One region of the Catenulispora yoronensis genome, then DNA from elsewhere that is predicted to be linked to it. Evidence: riboswitches for the same ligand, from Rfam matches in the RefSeq annotation. Region 1 holds a riboswitch; the other holds the start of a gene.
What was found. Region 1 has a riboswitch for cobalamin ahead of ABD481_RS09535 (ribonucleoside-diphosphate reductase subunit alpha). Riboswitches for the same ligand answer to the same signal wherever they lie in the genome.
Positions count from the first base shown of each region.

Region 2: linked by a shared signal. The riboswitch ahead of ABD481_RS28095 (VWA domain-containing protein) and the one ahead of ABD481_RS09535 (ribonucleoside-diphosphate reductase subunit alpha) in region 1 are both predicted to bind cobalamin.

Region 1 covers NZ_BAAAQN010000008.1:124,786-134,785, forward strand. Annotated here, with positions in the region: gene ABD481_RS09525 (helical backbone metal receptor) at 1-548, opposite strand, end outside; gene ABD481_RS09530 (ribonucleotide-diphosphate reductase subunit beta) at 577-1,572, opposite strand; gene ABD481_RS09535 (ribonucleoside-diphosphate reductase subunit alpha) at 1,575-3,914, opposite strand; cobalamin riboswitch at 4,148-4,307, opposite strand; gene ABD481_RS09540 (PPOX class F420-dependent oxidoreductase) at 4,436-4,825, opposite strand; gene ABD481_RS09545 (ScbR family autoregulator-binding transcription factor) at 4,913-5,584, opposite strand; gene ABD481_RS09550 (quinone oxidoreductase family protein) at 5,591-6,565, opposite strand; gene ABD481_RS09555 (ABC transporter substrate-binding protein) at 6,726-7,748, opposite strand; gene ABD481_RS09560 (ABC transporter ATP-binding protein) at 7,854-8,660, opposite strand; gene ABD481_RS09565 (FecCD family ABC transporter permease) at 8,657-9,667, opposite strand; gene ABD481_RS09570 (FecCD family ABC transporter permease) at 9,664-10,000, opposite strand, start outside.
Region 2 covers NZ_BAAAQN010000039.1:68,296-78,295, forward strand. Annotated here, with positions in the region: gene ABD481_RS28065 (cobalt-precorrin-5B (C(1))-methyltransferase) at 1-831, opposite strand, end outside; gene cobM (precorrin-4 C(11)-methyltransferase) at 824-1,747, opposite strand; gene cobI (precorrin-2 C(20)-methyltransferase) at 1,744-2,490, opposite strand; gene ABD481_RS28080 (cobyrinic acid a,c-diamide synthase CobB) at 2,487-3,839, opposite strand; gene ABD481_RS28085 (hypothetical protein) at 3,838-4,128, shown strand; gene cobO (cob(I)yrinic acid a,c-diamide adenosyltransferase) at 4,211-4,831, opposite strand; gene ABD481_RS28095 (VWA domain-containing protein) at 4,831-7,128, opposite strand; cobalamin riboswitch at 7,215-7,388, opposite strand; gene ABD481_RS28100 (sulfite oxidase-like oxidoreductase) at 7,961-8,605, opposite strand; gene ABD481_RS28105 ((2Fe-2S)-binding protein) at 8,739-9,101, shown strand; gene bfr (bacterioferritin) at 9,190-9,669, shown strand; gene ABD481_RS28115 (DUF6086 family protein) at 9,751-10,000, opposite strand, start outside.

The sequences.
Region 1 (10,000 bases):
CTTTCGAGGAGTTCCGGTAGCGGCAGCTTCGGATAACGGTCGGCGTGGTCGGCATGGATGTTCCGCACGCCGAGGCGGGCCAGGACGTCGCCGGCGAACGTGTCGCGGCCGAGCACCATCCACGGTCGGCGCCAGATCGGGACGATCGCCGGTACGTACGCCGCAGGCGGCGGGATCGCGGCCCACGACGCCTCGGCCTGGTCCAGCCACTCCGGCCGGGACAGGCCGCAGGCCTCGGTCAGCAGCGCGTCGAGCGCGGGGAACGCCTCGGCGAGCGTGCGGATCCGCGTGACCAGGACCGGGACCCCGGCCTCGCGCAGCGCGTCGAGGTCGGGCGCGCGGTTCTCCTCCTCGTTGGCCACGACCAGGTCGGGACGAAGCCCGACGACGCGCGCGACGTCAGGGTTCTTCGTCCCGCCGATCCGCTCGACGGCCAGCTCGGCCGGGTGGGTGCACCAGTCGGTCGCGCCGACCAGCAGCGCGGGCGCGGTCGCCGCGATCGCCTCCGTCAAGGAGGGGACCAGAGAGACCACGCGCCGCACTGCCATCGGGGAACCCTTCGTCGTCCTGGAAGCTCTAGAAGTCGTCGTCGAACGAGACGCTACCGGCGACCGCGACCTGGTAGGCCGAAACCCGCCGCTCGAAGAAGTTCGACAGCTCCTGGACGTCCTGCAACTCCATGAACGCCAGCGGGTTCGGCGCGCCGTACAAGGGTTCCAGGCCGAGCTGGGCCAGGCGGCGGTCGGCGACATGCTCCAGGTAGCCGCGCATATCGGTCAGCGGCAGGCCCGGCACACCGGCTTCGAGCAGGTCCTCGGCGAACTGCGTCTCGCAGTCCACCGCGTCGGCCAGCATCTCCCGCACCTGCCGCGCCATCTCGTCGTCGAACAGGTCCGGCTCCTCGGCACGCACCGTCTCCACGACGTCGAACGCGAACGCCATGTGCATCGACTCGTCGCGGAACACCCAGTTGGTGCCGGAGGCCAGACCGTGGAGGAGGCCGCGGGAGCGGAGGAAGTAGACGTAGGCGAAGGCACCGTAGAAGAAAAGGCCTTCGATGCACGCCGCGAAGCAGATCAGGTTCAGCAGGAACGCTCGCCGGTCGTCGCGGGTCTCCAGACGGTGCAGGTTCCCGAGCGAGTCGATCCACTTGAAGCAGAACTCCGCCTTGCGGCGGATCGAAGGGATGTTCTCCACCGCCGCGAACGCAGCCGCGCGCTCGTCCTCGTCCGGAACGTACGTGTCCAGCAGGTTCAAATAGAACTGGACGTGCACGGCCTCCTCGAACAGCTGGCGCGAGAGGTAGAGGCGGCCTTCGGGGCTGTTGATGTGCTGGTAGAGGTTCAACACCAGGTTGTTCGCGACGATGGTGTCGCCGGTGGCGAAGAAGGCGACCAGCCGCGACACGAGGTGGCGCTCGGCGGGGGAGAGGCGGTGGAGGTCGGCGAGGTCGGAGTGGAGGTCCACCTCTTCGACGGTCCAGGTGTTCTTGATCGCGTCGCGGAAGCGGTCGAAGAAGTGGGGATAGCGCATCGGGCGCAGAGTCAGGTCCAGCCCGGGGTCGAGGAGCATGCTCACTGGCAGGCCTCGCAAGCCTCGGGGTTCTCCAGCGAGCAGGCGATCGCCTCTTCCGCGACGACGGCCGCGGGCGCCGCTCCCACCGTGGCCTGCTGAATCCGCGTGGCCGGCCGCGACCGCAGGTAATACGTCGACTTCAATCCGGCCTTCCAGGCATACATGTACATTGACGACAACTTCCCGATGGTCGGCGCGGCCAGGAACAGGTTCAACGACTGCGACTGGTCGATGAAGGGCCCCCGGCCCGCCGCCAAGTCGATCAACGCCCGCTGCGGCAGCTCCCACGCCGTCCGATACAGGGCCTTGACCTCCGCCGGCAGCGCGTCGACCTCCTGCACCGATCCCTCGGCGCGCTTGATCGCGTCCCGCACCTCGGCCGTCCACAGCCCCAGCGTCTTCAGCTCCCCGACCAGCGCGGAGTTGATCTGCAGGAACTCCCCGGACAGCGTCTCGCGCTTGAACAGGTTCGACACCTGCGGCTCGATGCACTCGTAGCAGCCGGCGATCGACGCGATGGTCGCCGTCGGTGCGATCGCCACCAGCAGCGAGTTGCGCAGGCCGGTCGCGGCGACCCGGCCGCGCAGCGCGGACCAGCGCCCCGCCAGCTCCGGCGCCGTCGCCGCGCCCCACAGGTCCGGCTGCAACGCCCCGGATGCCGCGCGCGTCTCGGCGAACGCCGGGTGCGCGCCGAACCGCTCGGCCAGCCCGGCCGAGGTCTCCAACGCCGTCAGATAGATCTCCTCGGCCAGCCGCGTCGACAGCTCCCGCGCCCGCGGGTCGTCGAACGGCAGCCGCAGCGCGAAGAACACGTCCTGGAGGCCCATCACCCCCAGCCCCACCGGCCGCCACCGCGGGTTCGAGGCCGCCGTCTGCTCGCTCGGGTAATAGTTGATGTCGATGACCCGGTCCAGGAACACCACCGCGGTGCGGACCGTCTCCCGCAGCCGCTCCCAGTCGACCGCCGTCCGGTCGCCGGTCAGATGCGCGGCCAGGTTCACCGAACCCAGGTTGCACACCGCCGTCTCGGCGTCGGAGGACACCTCGATGATCTCCGTGCACAGATTCGACAGGTGCACGGTGTTGCCCGCGACAGCCGTCTGGTTGCACAGCCGGTTCGACGCGTCCTTGAACGTCATCCAGCCGTTCCCGGTCTGCGCCAGCGTCCGCATCATCTTGCCGTAGAGCTCGCGCGCCGGGACCTGCCGCACGAACCGCCCCTCGGCCTCGGCCCGCCGGTACGCGGCGTCGAACTCCGCGCCCCACAGGTCGGGCAGCTCCGGGACCTGGTCGGGATCCATCAGCGACCACGGCGCGTCGGCTTCCACGCGGCGCATGAACTCGTCCGGGATCCAGTTCGCCAGGTTCAGGTTGTGCGTGCGGCGCGCGTCCTCACCGGTGTTGTCGCGCAGCTGCAAGAACTCCTCGATGTCCGGATGCCACGGCTCCAGGTAGACGCACGCGGCGCCTTTGCGCCGACCGCCCTGGTTGACCGCCGCCACCGAGGAGTCCAGCGTCCGCAGGAACGGCACGATGCCGTTCGACCGCCCGTTGGTGCTGCGGATCAGCGCCCCGCGCCCCCGCACCCGCGAGAAGCCGATCCCGATGCCGCCGGCGAACTTCGACAGCCGCGCCACCTGGTGGTACCGCGCGTAGATGGAGTCCAGCTCGTCGCGCGGGGAGTCGACCAGGTAGCAGGACGACATCTGGGTGTGCCGGGTCCCGGAGTTGAACAGGGTCGGGGAGCTGGGCAGATAGGCCAGCGAGGACATCAGGCGGTAGAAATCGATCGCCTCCGCGGGCTCCTGCGACAGCCCGGCGGCCACCCGCAGCAGGAAGTGCTGCGGCGTCTCGATCACCTGGCGGCTGACCGGGTGGCGCAGCAGGTAGCGGTCGTAGACCGTGCGCAGCCCGAAGTACTCGAACCGCAGGTCGCCGTCCGGGTCGACGGCGGCGTCGAAGCGCGCCGCCGACGCGGCGACGAAGTCCGCGGTCACGTCGCCGATCAAGCCCTCCCGATGCCCGACGGCGATCGCCGCGCTGAACGACGTCGCCCCCTGCCCGGCCGCCTCGGCGGTGATCACCGCCGCCAGCAGCCGCGCCGCCAGCTTCGAGTACTGCGGCTCCTCGCCGATCAGCTCCGCCGCGCACTGCACCGCCAGCTCGGCGGCCTGCGCGGGCGTCGCGCCGGACGGCAGGCCGGCGAAGGTCTTGCGCGCCACCCGGCCGGTGTCGACGTCCGGGAGGTCGCGGGCCGAGCGCGCGATGGACGCCGCGAGGATCTCCTCCGAGAGCCGACCGGGACCGGGAAGCCCAGGGGTGTCGGCGGCCCCGGGGATCCCGGCGGTGCCGGGGGCGCCCGGGATCTCGGCGGCCCCGATGTCGACCCTGATGCCGACACCGCCTACCTGCGTGACCGTCACAACTCTCTCCTCGCCAGTCGTAGGTCCGGGCCCGGACCATCGCACGAGGAGACGAGAAGGCAGGCCGCGGCCGCGACGCCTTCCGCCGTCAGCCGTCCCGCGAGGCCTCGGACCGGCCGTGCCCCACGTCCGGGCACGGCACCGCTGGCAGGTCTTCGGACTCGCGGGCGTCCGGGGCCGGGCCCCGGAACCTACTGGCCGTCACTTCCCGGGCCGGCGCCCGAAGGCGCCCGGAGGCCCAGTGTTCGACGACGGCGGTCGTTCCCACTCACCGCTGCGGGGCAGTCCCGGACTCGCACCGGGTTCCCTCTTGCCTCGGCCGCCGTCCGCGCCCCGCCGGACGGCGGGGACGGGGACAACCGGCCGAACCAGCTGCGTCAGACACCATATCTTGTGGCGAGGCTCAATTCACAACCAACATGCTGTATCTCAGGGGCCTACTGGAACGTGGCGTGCGCGGGCCGCAGGTAGATCCGCACCCGGTACGGCGCGTCGCCGACCGGACCGTCCATCGGCAGCGCGTAGCGGTCCGCCAGCACCGCGAAGAACTCGCCCTCCGGGTCCGGCTCGATCCGCTCCACCGTGCCCCGCAGCTCCAGATACCGGTACGGCGCCTCCGGATCGTTGATCGACACCGCGGCGTGCGGACGCTCGGTGAGCTCCTTGTGCTTCGCCCGCTTCGTGGAGGTGGTGAAGGACAGGAACTCGCCGTCCCACAGGAACCACATCGGGTTCACATGCGGCGTCCCGTCCGCGCGGACGGTGGCGAGGTGGCAGAAGACGGGGCGCTCAAGCAGGTCGGCGTGCGACTCCGGGATCACAGACATGGCTCCACTCCACCCGGGGCACCGCCGCCCCCGCAAGTCGCGCTCGGACTCGCAGCGATCACGATCCCTGATCGTCGCAGCTCCCCGCTATTCGGCCTCGGACTCGGCCTCGGACTCGGTTTCGGACCCGGTTTCGGACTCGGTTTCGGGCCCGGCCTCGAACCCGGCCCGGAACACCGCCCACCACTCCGCGACCCGCTCGCCCACGTCCGCGTGCCCGGACAGCGAGCCCGACACGTGCTGCACGCCGTGGAACGACGCCACCACCACCCGGCCCAGCACCGCCGGATCCGCCCCGGACCGCAGCTCGCCCCGCCGCTCCGCGGCCTGGAACAACTCGGTCATGGCCGCCGTCCACGCCACATGCGGCGTCCGCACCGGCTCCCCGATCAGCGCCCGCTCCGCCTGCAATCGCACCGTCGCGCGCACGATCGGATCCTCCCGGATCTGCATCGCCACCCGGTGCAGCACCTCGCCGATCACCTCGGTCATCCGCTCGTGCCGCAGCCGCGCGTCGGCGACCACGGTCGGCCACTGCTCGTAGCACTCCTCCACGATCGCCACCGCCACCCCCGCCTTGGCCGGGAAATGGAACACCAGCGCGCCCTTGGTCACGCCGGCGCGCGCCGCGATGTCGCTCGTGGTCGTGGCCAGGTAGCCGTTCTCCGCGAAGGCTTCGGCGGCGGCCAGCAGGATGGCGCGGCGGGTCCGCCGGGCCCGTTCCTGCATGGGCTCGGCGGCCCCGCGCGTCGGGGTCACGGCCGCTCAGCCCCGGACCGCGACGACGGTCTTGCCGGGGCTGCGGCCCTCGGCCTGCGCGATGTGCGCCTCGATCGCCTGGTCCCAGCCGACCACGCGCGGTGCCGGGAGCGTCAGCCCGCCCTCGACGAGCGCGAACACGGCGGCGATCAGCTCGCCGGCCGCGCCGGCGTCGCCCCGGGCCAGGTTGGAGATGCTGAACCCGGACGTGGTCCAGTTGTTGCGGCGCAGGTCGCCGAACGAGGGCGCGGCCGGGTCGGGCTGTCCGGCGGCCGCGCCGTAGCTGACGAAGCGGCCGCGGGGAGCGAGCACGCCGAACGAGGCGGCCGCCACGTCGCCGCCGATCGACTCCAGCACGACGTCGAACAGCTCGCCGTCGTTGGCCTCCCGCGCCGCCGCCGCGAAGCCGGCGTCCCGGACCGCGCGCCGGTAGCCGTCGGCCAGCACGCTCGCCGAGTTCGGGCTCGTGGCGCCGACCAGGCTGCGCGGCGCCCGCAGGCTCAGCACCGCGGCCAGCGCGTCGCCGACGCCGCCGGTGGCCCCGGTGACCAGGACGCGGTCCGCCGCCGTGATGTGCGTGTTCTGCACCAGGGCCACCGCCGTGGTCCAGGTGAGCGGCACGGCGACGGCCCGCTCCAACTCCAGCTTGTCCGGAACCCGCGCCGCGAGCCCGGCCTCGGTCACCACGGTCTCGGCCAGCCCTCCGCCGCCGACCGTGAACGCCACGACCTGGTCCCCGACCTCGAAGCCGGCGACACCGGCCCCGAGCGCCGCCACCTCGCCGCCGACCTCCATGCCCGGGACGTAGGGCCAGCCCGGGGCGTAGCCGGGGGCGCCGCGCCGAGCCAGGACCTCGGCGAAGTTCAGCCCGGCGTAGCGCACCGTGATCGCGATCTGCCCGGCCCCGGGCTCGGGCGTGGGGATGTCGACCTCTGCGATCTGCTCCGGACCGCCGGGCCCGGCGAACTGGATGGCCTTCATGACAGGTTCCCTCCCTGTGCCGACTGGTGTCAGGACAGGAAAATACCGGCTGGCCGGTTTTCTGTCACGGGTGGGCCCGCCACCTCGCCCAGCGGTGGGACGCCGACGCTGAGTTGGCTCTGAGTCGACTCCGGGCCGATAGAGTGCGGACCCGCAGGCCCTACTTCGGCGCGTCGACGCCGGTCGCCTTCGCGATGTCCACCAGCATCTGGTCCGCGGCCTGCACGCCGATCCCCGACATCCAGGTCTCGTCCGGGACGTTCACGACGTGGCCGGCCTTGACCGCCGGCAGGTCCTTCCAGACCGCCGTCCCCTGGACCTCGGTCTCCTTGGTCTTCGACGGGTCGTCGGAGGTCGTGACGAACACCAGGTCGGCGTCGGCCTTGCCGATCTGCTCGGCGCTGACCTCCAGCATCAGCGCGTCGACGTCCTCGGCCGCCGGGCGCGGCAGGCCCACGTCCTTCAGCACCACGCCGCTGAACGACGACTTCTGATACAGCCGCGTCGGGCCGGCCACGAACCGGACCACGGACACCGTCGGCATCGTGCCGCCGTTCTTCGCCTTGATCGCCTCGCCGAGCTTCGCGGCCCGCGCCTCGTACTGCGTCATCGCGGCCTTGGCCTCGGTCTCCTTGCCCAGCGCCTGCGCGTAGAGCTCCAGGTTCGCCTTCCACGGGAACCCGGTGGTCTCCGCCATCACCGTCGGCGCGATGGCGTCGAGCTGCGCATAGATCTTCTCGTGCCGCACCTTCGAGGTCAGGATCAGGTCCGGCTTCAGCGAGGTGATGAGCTCCAGGTTCGGCTCGGTCATCGGGCCGACGTCGACCGTGCCGCCGATCTTGTCCTTCAGGTAGGCCGGGAACCCGCCCTCGCTTTTCAGGTGCGGCGAGACGGCGCCGACCGGGGTGATCCCGAGCAGCGTGACGTCGTCGAGCTCGCCGCTGTCCAGCACCACGACCCGCTTGGGCCGGGCCTTGATCTCGGCGGTGCCCATGGCGTGCTTGACGCTGCGGGGGAAGACGGCGGCCTGGGCGCCGGCGGCGGTGGTCGAGGCGCCGGACGAAGCAGTGCTCTGCGTCGTTCCGGAGCCGCTGCTCTTGCTGCTGGAGCTGCTGCATCCGGCGACCAGGGCGGCGGTCAGCGAAGTGGCGATCAGAAGGGCGGACAGGCGGTGCTTGGTCATCGTTTCCTCGGTCGGTTCGGTCGGTTCGGTCGGTTCGGTTCGTTCGGTTCGTTCGGTTCGTTGGGTTCGGTTGCCGCGGGGGAGAGAAGCGGCTTGGGCGAGCGGTCAATGCACGGAGGAAGGCGAGGCCTTGCGCGCCAGCGGCACGACCAGCGGCGTCCCGGTCTCCGGGTCCGGCACCACCCGGCACGGCACGTCGAAGACCCGCTCCACGAGCTCGGCGGTGAGCACCTCGCCGGGCGGCCCGGCGGCGGCCAGCGCGCCGTCGTGCACCACCACGAGGTGATCGGCGTACCGGGCGGCCTGGCCGAGGTCGTGCAGCACCATGACGACGGTGCGCCCGCCGTCGGCGTTCAGCTCGGCCACCAGGTCCAGGACGTCGAGCTGGTGCCGCAGGTCCAGGAACGTGGTGGGCTCGTCGAGCAGCAGCAGGTCGGTCTCCTGGGCCAGCGCCAGCGCGATCCAGGCCCGCTGCCGCTGCCCGCCGCTGAGTCGGTCGACAGGGCGGTCGCGCAGCGCGTCCACGCCGGTCCGGGCCAGCGCCCGCTCGACAGCCTCCTGATCCGCGCCGCTCCAGGTGCTGAACACCCGCTGGTGCGGATGGCGGCCGAGCCGGACCAGCGCCTCCACGGTGATCGCCTCCGGCGTCACCGGCTGCTGCGGCAGCAGGCCGAGCGACTTCGCCAGCGTCCGGGCCGGGATCCGGTGGATGTCGGTGCCGTCGAGCGTGACGCCGCCGGCGGTCGGCGCCAGCAGTCGGGCCAGGCCGCGCAGCAGCGTGGACTTGCCGCAGGCGTTCGGGCCGACGATCGCGGTCACGGCGTGGTCCGGGATCTCCAGATCGAGGTCGCGGACCACGATCCGGTCGGCGTAGCGCAGCTCCAGGCCGCGGGTGGCCAGGCGGGAGGTCATGTCAGGCTCCTTCGTTCCGAGCGGGCCATCAGCCACAGCAGCCAGGGCGCGCCGAGGGTCGCGGTGACCGCTCCGGCCGGCAGACCGTGGATCGGCAGCAGGTTCAGCGCGACGTAGTCCGCGCCCAGGAGCAGCGTCGCGCCGGTCAGCGCGGTGAGGGCGAGCGTGGCGGGGGTCGGTGGACCGGCGAGGCGGCGCACCACGTGCGGCACCAGGAGCGCGACGAAGCCGATCGGCCCGCTCAGCGCGGCGGCCAGCGAGGCCAGCACCACCGCGAGCATCAGCAGCCCGAGCCGGGCGCGCCGCGGGTCCAGGCCCAGCCCGCCGGCCGAGTCGTCCCCGAGGTCGAGCACCGCGACCCGCCGGTGGGTCAGCGCCGCCGCCCCGGCCACCGCCACGATCGCGCCGCCCGCCACCCAGACCTCGGTCCAGGTGCGGCCGTAGAGCGAGCCGGACGTCCACTGCAAAGCCTGGCCCGCCAATTCCTGCGGGAAGCGCACGATCATCAGGTTCACCACCGCCGCCAGCCCCTGCTGGATCGCCACGCCGACCAGGACCAGCCGCGTGACCGACACCTGCGAACGCCACGCCGAGGCGCCGATCAGCACCGCGACGGCCAGGCCGCCGGCGACCGCCGCGACCGGCGTCAGCGCCGCCGGGACGCTGCCGCTCGCGATGACCAGCACCGCGCCGACGGAGGCGCCGCCGGTGACGCCGATGACGTCCGGCGACGCGAGCGGATTGCGCAGGAGGCGCTGTGTCATCGAACCGGCCAGCGCCAGCGCCGCGCCGGCCACCACCGCGGCGATGACGCGCGGGGCCCGGAACTGTTGCACCACCAGCACGGTCGGCCGGTCGCCGACGCCGAACAACGCCCGCAGCGCGTCGAGGAAGGGGATGTGGAGGCGGCCGGTGCTGAGCGCGACGCCGACCAGCGCCACGAGCAGCACCGCGAAGCCGGCGCACCAGGCGAGCGTCCGTCGCCTCGCGATCACGATGGCGCTCACCGGGCGGTCCTGCGCGCCAGCACGGCCAACAGCGGCGCGCCGAGGAACGCGGTCACGATCCCGGTCTCCAGCTCCGACGGCCGCGCGATCAGGCGCCCCAGCACGTCGGCCGCGAGCAGCAGCGTCGCGCCGACGACGAAGCACGCGGGAACCAGGCGCCGGTGGTCGGTGCCCAGCAGCGGCCGCACGAGGTGCGGCGCCGCCAGCCCGATGAACGGAACCGGCCCCGCCACCGCGACCGACGCCGCGGCCAGCAGCACCACCGACGAGCCGCCCAGCACCCGGATCCGGGCCACCGGCACGCCGAGCCCGTGCGCCGCCTCGTCCCCGAGC
Region 2 (10,000 bases), on a different contig from region 1:
GACGCAGCGCCGGAGCGCGGCGCCGGTGAAGTCGCCGACCTCGACGAAGCTCACCTCCGGCAGCTCCGGATACAGCGCCATCGCGCCCTTCTCGGTGCGCCCGCCGGTGCAGAGCACCAGGACAGGGTCCTGCGACGCTCCGGCGGCCTGGGCTGCGAGCACCGACACCGCCTGTTCGACGCTGGCCCGCCACGCGGCCGTGGAGAACGGCCGGACGATGCCGGTGGTGCCGAGGATGGAGATCCCGCCGAGGATGCCCAGGCGCGCGTTGGTGGTCTTGCGGGCCATGACCTCGCCTTCGGGCACTGAGATGACCACGCTGAGCCCGCGCGCGCCGGCGTCCGGGGCCAGGGCGAGCGCCTCGGCCACCGACGCCTCGATCATGCCGCGCGGCACCGGGTTGATGGCCGGGCCACCGACCTCCAGGCCGAGGCCGGGCTTGGTGACGACGCCGACACCGACGCCGCCGTCGAGCCGCAGGCCGGTGCCGGGCGCGAGCCAGGAGACGGTGGCGGTGAGGTGCGCGCCGTGGGTGACGTCGGGGTCGTCGCCGGCGTCTTTGACCACGACCGCCTCCGCGCGGCCGGGTCGAGGCAGCTCGCAGCGCTCGGTGGCGAAGGTGACGCGGCGGCCGGAGGGCAGCGCGATCTCGGTCCAGGTCTGGGGTTCTCCGGTGACCAGCGCGACGGTCGCGGCCTTCGCGGCGGCCGCGGCGCAGGCGCCGGTGGTCCAGCCGGGGCGCAGGGCCTTCGGCCGGACTTTCATGGTGCGGGGCAGATCGGGTTCCCGGAGGTCGGGTTCCCGATGGCCCGGGGCGCTCGGATCAGACATCTGCGACGGGCTCCGCGATCTGCGACGCGGTGGCCGAGGTGGCCTGCGACGCGGCGGCGGTGACGGCGGCCGTGGCGGTGGTGCCTGCTTTAGCTGTGGTGGCCGCTGTAGCTGTGGTGGCATCGGCGGCGAGCAGCACCTTCCGCGCGGCCTTGTCCGCGCGGCGGAAGCCGTGGAAATGGCCCGGGTGGTAGAGGTGCGAGCGGGTGCCGTGCGCGGCGAGCGCCGGGCCGACGAGGAAGAGGGTGTGCTTCCAGAGCTTGCGCGCCTTCACCGTCTCTTCGAGGTCTGCGATGGTGCAGTAGGCGAGTTCCTCGTCCTCCCAGGTGGCGCGGTAGGCGACGACGACCGGCGTGTCGGCGTCGTAGCCGCCTTCCAGCAGCTCGGCCACGAGCTGACCGGAGCGCGCGGCGGAGAGGAACACCGCCATGGTGGTGCCGTGCCGGGCGAACTCGCGGATGGATTCCTTCTCGGGCATGGGCGTCTTGCCGCCGCCGAGCCTGGTGAGGATCACCGATTGGGCGACCTCGGGGATCGTCAGCTCGCGCTGCGCGATGGCCGCGACCGCCGAGAAGGCCGAGACGCCGGGGACGATCTCGGTGACCAGGCCGAGCTCGCGGCAGCGGTCCAGCTGTTCCTGGACCGCGCCCCACAGCGACGGGTCGCCGGAGTGGATCCGCGCGATCCGTAAGTCCTCGGCGAGCGCGCGTTCGTAGATCGCGACGACGCCTTCCATCGGCAGGGCCGCGGAGTCCACGATCTCGGCGTCGGGCCGCGCGTGCTCCAGAACGGCTTCCTGCACCAGGCTGGAGGCCCAGATCACGACGTCCGCCTCGGCGATCGCCCGCGCCCCGCGCAGCGTGATCAGGTCGGCGGCGCCGGGCCCGGCTCCGATGAAGGTCACTTTCGCGGTCACAGCGCTCCCCCTCGTTCGCGCCGCCGCGCGGTGGTGATGACAGTGGACAGATACGGTGCTTCCGCGACGGTCTCCGGGGTCAGGTCCCCGACCGCGCCGACGACTTCCTCCGGCAGGCCCAGGGCGGCGCCGAAGACGGTCTGACCGGTGCGGTCGGCCTTGTCGACGGCCGCGAGCATCTCCGGCAGGAACCGGCCGCCCTTGTAGGCGACGACGGTGTCGAAGGAGGCCAGCGCCTGCTCGTAGGCGTCGAGCCCGGCGGTCATCGGGAACAGGGCCAGCACTTCGCGGCCCTCGGCGAGCACGGTTCCGGAGCGGGCGGCGAGGTCCTGCATCGCGGTGATCCCCGGGACGGTCTCCACGTCGACCGACGGCATCAGAGCTCGAACTGTCTGAGCGAGATAGCTGAAGGTCGAGTAGATGTTCGGGTCGCCGATGGTGGCGAACGCGATGCGGGCGGCACCGTCTTCGAAGGCTGCGACCACCGCTTGGGCGGCCTCGTCCCACGCGCTCAGCCGCTCCGCGGTGCGGCCGCCCCGGTCGGAAAGGGCGAAGCGCACCGCGCGGATCGTGGCGCCGTCGAGGTGGGCCCGCACGGTGGCCTCGGCGCGCCCGGGGCCCTCGGGCCCGTCGGCGAGTACGGGCACGAACACGACGTCGGCCTCGCGCAGCACGCGCACGGCCTTGACCGTCACCAGCTCCGGATCGCCCGGGCCGACGCCGACCCCGGTCAGCAGCCTCACCGCAGCACCCCGCAGCTCTCGACCAGGCGCCGGGCCACCGACGGTGTGCCGGCCCAGTGCAGGTGCAGGTAGGAGGCGTGGATCCGGGACCCGGCGAAGCCCTCGGTGACCGGGCCGTTGTCCCGCCGCCAGTGCCAGGCCGGGGGCGAGCCGGCCGACGGGCTGACGGCGGTGCGGTGGAATTCGTGCCCTGACACCCGCGTACCGGCGGCGGCCAGCACCGACTCGGCGGCGGCCACGGCGTGCCGGTAGCCGAGGGTGAGCCGGTCGGTCATCACCGCCTCGGCGTCGACGATCCCGCACATCGGCAGCCCGTCCAGGCTCTTGCCGAGGTAGAGCAGCCCGGCGCACTCGGCGGCGATGGCGCCGCCGTAGCGGGCGAACTGGAACACCGCCTCGCGCAGCGCCTCGTTCGCGGCCAGCTCGGGGGCATGGACCTCGGGGAAGCCGCCGCCGATGACGACGCCGCCGACGCGCTCGGGGAGCCGCTCGTCGCGCAGCGGATCGAACGGCAGCAGCTCGGCGCCGGCGGCGGTGAGCAGCTCGGCGTTCTCCGCGTAGGAGAAGGTGAAAGCGGGCCCGGACGCGATCGCGATCCGGGCCTTGGCACCGCGCCGGGGACCGACTTCGGCGGCTGGATCCCACGGCGCGACGCGCAGCGCGGGCGCGGTGCGGGCCAGGGCGTAAACCTGGTCCAGGCGCACGCCGGCGTCGACGAGCGCGCCGAGCGCGGCGACCGCGTCCAGCGCCTCGGCACGGCGCTCGGCCACTGGGACCAGGCCGAGGTGGCGGGAGGGCGCGGCCACCTTGGCGTCGCGGACGAGCGCGCCGAGCACCGGCACGCCGAGGTCGTCCAGCGCCTCGGTCAGGATCCTGAGATGGGTCTCGGAGCCGACCCGGTTCAGGATGACGCCGGCCAGCCGGACCGCGGGGTCGAAGGACCGGAAGCCGTGCACCAGCGCGGCCACCGAGCGGCCCTGCGCGGCGGCGTCGACGACGAACACCACCGGGGCGTCGAGCAGCTTGGCGACCTGCGCGGTGGAGGCGAACTCGCCTTCGCCGGTGGCGCCGTCGTACAGACCCATGACGCCCTCGACGACCGCCAGATCGGCGCCTGCCGCGCCGTGGGCGAACAGCGGCGCGACGCGGTCGGTGCCGACCAGGTAGGGATCGAGGTTGCGGCCGGTGCGGCCGGCGGCCAGGGCGTGGTAGCCGGGGTCGATGTAGTCGGGGCCGACCTTGAAGGGGGCCACGGTGAAGCCGCGGTCGGTCAGGGCTTTGACGATGCCGGTGGCGACGGTCGTTTTGCCGTGGCCGGAGGCGGGGGCCGCGATGACGATGCGGGGAATGGTGAGGGAGAGCGGCTGGGACGGTGTCGAGGTGGTGGGGGCGGGAGTCGGCGGGGAGGACGCGCCGATCGCCGGCGGGCCGGGCGGTGCGGCTGTGCCGGACCTGGCGGGTGTCGGGGCGGTGGCGGGCGTCGCGACCGCCACAGTCGCCGCAGCCGTCGCGGCCGAGGAGTTGGGGGTCGCGGAGTTCGAGGTCGCGGAGTTGGGGGTCGCGGAGTTGGGGGTCGCGGAGTTGGGGGTCGCGGAGTTGGGGGTCGAAGAGTTCGAGGCCGGAGATTTCGGGGGCTGAGAGTTCGGGTTCGAGGCGTTCGGTTTCGCGGAGTTCGGGTTCGAGGCGTTCGCGGCGGCCGGAATGCCGTGCGGAGCGCCGCTCACCACTCGATACCCTTCTGGCCCTTCTGGGCCGCGTCCATCGGATGCTTCACCTTGGTCATCTCCGTGACCAGGTCGGCGGCCTCGAGCAGCTGCGGGGCGGCGTCGCGGCCGGTGATGACGACGTGCTGGGTCCCGGGCCGGTCGGCCAGGGTCTTCACGACCTCGTCGACGTCGACCCAGCCCCACTTCATCGGGTAGGTGAACTCGTCGAGGATGTAGAGGCGGTAGGTCTCGGCCGCCAGGTCCTGCTTGATGCGCTCCCAGCCGGCGCGGGCGTTGTCGGCCTGGAGCTCCGGGTCGGAGTGCAGGTCCCGCTGGATCCAGGACCAGCCCTCGCCCATCTTGTGCCAGTCGACCGGGCCGCCCTGGCCGGTGGCGCGGTGCAGGTCGCCGAGCGCCTTCAGCGCGTTCTCCTCGCCGATGCGCCACTTCGCCGACTTCACGAACTGGAACACCCCGACCGGCCAGCCCTGGTTCCAGCCGCGCAGCGCCAGCCCGAAGGCGGCTGTCGACTTTCCTTTGCCGGGACCGGTGTGCACGATCGTCAGCGGCCGGTTGCGGCGCTGGCGGGTGGTGAGGCCGTCGTCGGGGATGTGAGCGGGTTGGCCCTGAGGCATCAGGCAGCCCTCCGGTCGGGTCGGGGACGGTTGGTCCGGACAGCGGCGGTGAGGGTGGCGGCGGCGAGATCGGCAAGCTGGAGGCCGGCGGCCCCGAGATCGCCGGCGAGGCGGGCGGCCAGGCCGAGACGGACCGGGCCGGATTCGCAGTCCACGACGATGGCGGTGCCGTCGACGGCGGCGATAGTGGCGGCGAGGTGGACGGCGGCGCGGCGGGAGTCGGCGAGAGAGGCCTGGGTGCGGGAGGCCTGGGTGCGCGAGACCTGGGTGCGGGAAGCCGACGACTTCGGAGCGGCTTTCGCAGGGCCCGAAGACCGCGACGGCTCGGTCGCCCGGCCGTCGGTCACCACGACCACCAGCGGCCGCCGCTGCGGATCCCGCATGCGCTCGACCCGCAGGACGTCGGCGGCCTGGAGGAGTCCGGCCGCCAGCGGCGTGCGGCCGCCGGTGGGAAGCGTGGTGAGCCGGGCGGCGCCGGCCTCGACCGACCAGGTCGGCGGCAGCGCGACCTCGGCGTCGCGGCCGCGGAAGGTCACGAGGCCGACTTTGTCACGGCGCTGATACGCGTCGAGCAGCAGCGAGAGGATCGCGCCCTTGACGGCGGACATGCGCTGACGAGCGGCCATGGAGCCGGAGGCGTCGACGACGAAGAGGACCAGGTTGCCCTCGCGGCCTTCGCGGAGCGGCTCCCGCAGATCCGTCGACCGCAGACGCAGCGCGCCTTCGGTACGGCCGCGCGAGACCTGTTCGGGCGCGGCGGCCCGGACAGTCGCGACGAGGTGGAGACCGTGAGTCCCCGGACGGGCGCCGATCGCGCGCCCGGTGCTGGTGCGCGCGCGGGAACGGCGGCCCTCGGCCCCGCCGCCCACGCCCTCGACCTGGAACAGCCGGGCCTTGAACGGCTCGCCGGGTGTCGCAGAGCCCTGTTCGCGCTGGGCGCCGCCGCGAGCGGATCGGTCGTCGGACTCGGTGTCGCGGTCCCGATCGCGGTCCTGGTCCCGACCGGCTTTCGGCTCCAGTCGGCCGTTGGCCTCCTGGTCGCGATCCGCCTCGCCGACCAGTTCGGGCTCGGGCGCCACGCCTGATCCGCCGGGTGGTTCGGGCCGGGCGTCGGCGTTCGCCGACGTGTTGGGGTCCGACCGGTCGTGGTCAGCGCCGGCGTCGGGGCCGTCGGGGCCTCCGGAACCGGGGCCCGAGCCGCCCGGACCCGGATCAGGGTCCTCATCCCCGTCCTGCATCGCCTCGTCGAGCTGGTTCTCGTCCAGTCCGGGCGCGTCGAACGGATGCCGCCGCCGGCGGTGCGGGAGCGCCAGCGTGGCCGCCCGGCGCACGTCCTCGGCGATCACGACGGTCCGGCCCGCCCAGGCGGCGAGCGCCGTCGCCGCGCGGGCCGTGACGAGGTCCGCGCGCATGCCGTCGACCTCGAAGGCCGCGCAGATGCGGGTGATGCGGAGCAGTTCGGCGTCCGGCAGCGTCACGGAGGGCAGGAGCGCGCGGGCGGCGGCGATGCGGGCGGCGGTGTCCTTGTCGGCGGCTTCCCAGGCGGCGGCGAAGGCCTCGGGGTCGGCTTCGTAGGCGAGGCGGCGACGGACGACTTCGGCGCGTTCGGCCGGGTCGCGGCTGGCGCGGACCTCGACGGTCAGTCCGAAGCGGTCCAGGAGCTGGGGGCGCAGTTCGCCCTCTTCGGGGTTCATCGTGCCGACGAGCAGGAAGCGGGCGGAGTGCCGCACGGAGACGCCTTCGCGCTCGACATGCGCGACGCCCATGGCGGCGGCGTCCAGGAGGAGGTCGACGAGGTGGTCGTGCAGGAGGTTGACCTCGTCGACGTAGAGCAGGCCGCGGTGCGCGGCGGCGAGCAGGCCGGGCTCGTAGGCGGCGACGCCGGAGGCCAGCACCTTCTCCAGGTCCAGGGAGCCGACCAGCCGGTCCTCGGTGGCGCCGACCGGCAGCTCGACGAGGCGCGCGGGGCGGGAGTCGGCGACGGCGAGGCTGCTGGCGCGGTTCGGACCGTCGGAGTGCGGCCCGTCGGGGTGCGAACTGACGGAGCGGGAACTGTCGGAGTGCGGTCCGTCGGGACATTCGGCGTCCGGGACCCGCGGGTCGCAGGAGAAGCGGCAGCCCGGAACGACGTCGAGCGCGGGGAGCACAGCGGCCAGCGCCCGCACGATCGTGGACTTGGCGGTGCCCTTCTCGCCGCGGACCAGGACGCCGCCGACGGCCGGCGAGACGGCGTTGAGCAGGAGGGCCAACCGCAGGTCGTCGAGTCCGACCACGGCGGCGAAGGGGTACGGCGGCACGCCGAATCAGCTCCTCACGGGTGTCCACGCCCGACAGGTCCAATAGCACAGACACGCCGCGGGGGCGGCGTGCCGGAGGCGGTCGGAGTCTCCTGACTCTCAGATCGCAGCACCTTTTCCTGCCTTCCCAGAACTTCGCGGTTCCAGTGGCTGGGGCTGCCGTTCGGCGCGGCCGTGAGGCGTTGCCGGGCGGCATCCTCGTGGGGAGGTGCTCCCTGATCACAGTGGCGGGACCGTTCCGGATTCGCACCGGGATTCCTGCCGACCGTCCTGCGTGCAGCATCCCGCAGCGATCAACGGGCGTCAAACCGCCGGGCCTGAGGAGGACCGTGGGGTGCCGGGGGCAGGTGCGGCGCCAGGGGTGGCGCTGAGGCGTGGTGGAGTGGCGCCCGGTGGCGGTATGGGCTGATGTGTCGGTCAATGGGAGGGTGAGCAAGCGACGGCGCGGGGCGCCGGTTTTGGGCGAGTACGAGTTGGAAGGCGGGGCTTTCGGTCCGGCCGGGAGGGCCGAGCGGAGTGACCGACGTGACACTCGTGGCGGGTGGAGTGGAGCGGCGGCGCGTGGTGCGGATGTGATGAATGTGACGAATACAACGGGACTGGCGAACGTACCGAACGTACCGAACGTGACGAACGTCGGCAGCGGACGCACCCTGAGCCGGCCCGGGTCGCTGTGGAAGGCCGTATTGCGGCGGATCCGTACTAGGTGAGTTCGGCTCCGAGGTCGCCCTTTTTACGAGACAGAGTGTCTTGCAGCGACACATGGTGTCTTTATTAGAGACAGAGCGTCTCACAAAGTCGCACCTACTCAGGCGAGCTTTTAGAGGCGGACTTACAGCGGCGGGCCGTCGCCCGGATCCTCTTGATACGAGTAGCGCTGCTCCCGCCACGGGTCGCCGATGTTGTGGTAGCCGCGCTCCTCCCAGAAGCCGCGGCGGTCCTCGGTGAGGTACTCGATCCCGCGGACCCACTTCGGGCCCTTCCAGGCGTAGAGGTGGGGGACGATCAGGCGCAGCGGGAAGCCGTGCTCCGGGGTGAGGGGTTCGCCGGCGTGGTGCGTCGCGAACAGGGTCTTCTCGTGGAGGAGGTCCTCCATGCGGAGGTTGGCGCTGTAGCCGTACTCGGCCCAGACGGTGACGTGGGTGACGTCGGGCGCGGGCGGGGCCAGGTCGAGGATGGTCTGGGCGGCCACGCCGCGCCACGGGGCGTCGAACATCGTGAACTTGGTGACGCAGTGGAAGTCGGCCACGACGTCGACGGCGGGCAGGGCCGTGAACTCCTCGTGGAACCAGATCGCCTCCTCGCCGTCGGCGGTGGCGCCGGTGACGCGGAAGTCCCAGGTGGCGGGCTTGAAGCGGGGAACAGGGCCGTAGTGCAGGACCGGCCACTCGCCGCGCTGCATGCGCTGGCCGGGCGGGAGCCGGTCCGCCGTCCGCGCGTCGGCTTCGATGTCCACCCCTGATCCCGGCTGCCCCATGGGTCCATCGTCCCAGATGTGGCGGACCGCACGTGCGCCGGGGACTTGGCGGTGGGGCTTTTGTAGCTTAGGCTCGCCTAAGTCATCATTGATCAGGTGCGTCCGCACCGATTGATAAGCCCCGGAGCCTCGCTTGTACGCCTGCATATGCCACGCGGTGACCACCGCCGAGATCGACGCAGCGGTCGCGCTGGGTGCGAAGTCCGTCAAGCAGGTCCGCAAGGCCACCGGGGCCGGCTCCGCCTGCGGGACCTGCGTGAAGCGCCTGAGCTGCCTGCTGGCCGCCGCCCGCGTCGCGGACTCGGCGCCGGCGGAGGGCATGCCGGCGGCGGAGCTGCTGCCGGCCGAGGCGCCGCTGCGCGCGCCGATCGAGACGTCGGTCATGGCGTCGGGCATGGCGTCGGTATCGGCGTCAGCGCCGGTCACCGCCTCGGCCACCGCACCGGTCACCGCGCACGCCCCGCACTGCCCGGCCGCGCTGCCCGCCCTGGGCTGAATCCGCACGTCAACCGTTAGCTCCTTCGGCGCAATCCGCCACCGCGGCGTTACCCTCCGCCCAAACGACTCTGGCAGGATCTGGCGGCATGCAGGGTGACAAGGACATCATCGCGTTCCTGAACGAGCAGCTCACCGCCGAACTGACGGCCATCAATCAGTACTGGCTGCACTACAAGCTCCAGGAGAACCGCGGCTGGAAGAAGCTCGCGGAGTACACCCGCCACGAGTCCATCGACGAGATGAAGCACGCCGACAAGCTGGCCGAGCGCATCATCTTCCTCGAAGGCCTGCCGAACTTCCAGAAGCTGCTGCCGCTGGAGATCGGGCAGAGCGTCACCGAGATGTTCCAGGCCGACATGAAGGTCGAGCTCGCGGCCGTGGACCGGCTGCGACGCGGCATCGCGCTGATGCGGGAACGCGGCGACGTCACCTCCGCGAACCTCTTCGAGGAGATCCTCGCCGACGAGGAACACCACATCGACTACCTGGAGACCCAGCTGGACCTCATCGGCCAGCTCGGCGAGCCGCTGTACATCGCGCAGCTGGTGGAGCAGCCGGAGTCGTAGCCACGAAGACATCCGCCGCGCGGTCCCGTCCGAGCTCACTGAGCCGGGGACCGCGCGGTTTTGCGTTGGAGTACGGCCGAATCAGCGGCTCATCGACCTCGACAGCTCGCTGCCGGCGGCCACGAGTCGGGAATCCCAGGTCGGATCCGCCACGCCGGTACGGTCGGCCAACGCGATGATCGTCGCCAAGAAGCCGTCGCTCAGGGCGGCCAACACGGGGTGACGGCTCCGAGCCCGCCAGAGCAGGAGGGCATCGGCAAAGGCTCGAAGTTCCGCGGGCGCGATCCGGGCTTCGTCCGATTCCATCGGGCCGATGCCGGAAGGCTGGGCG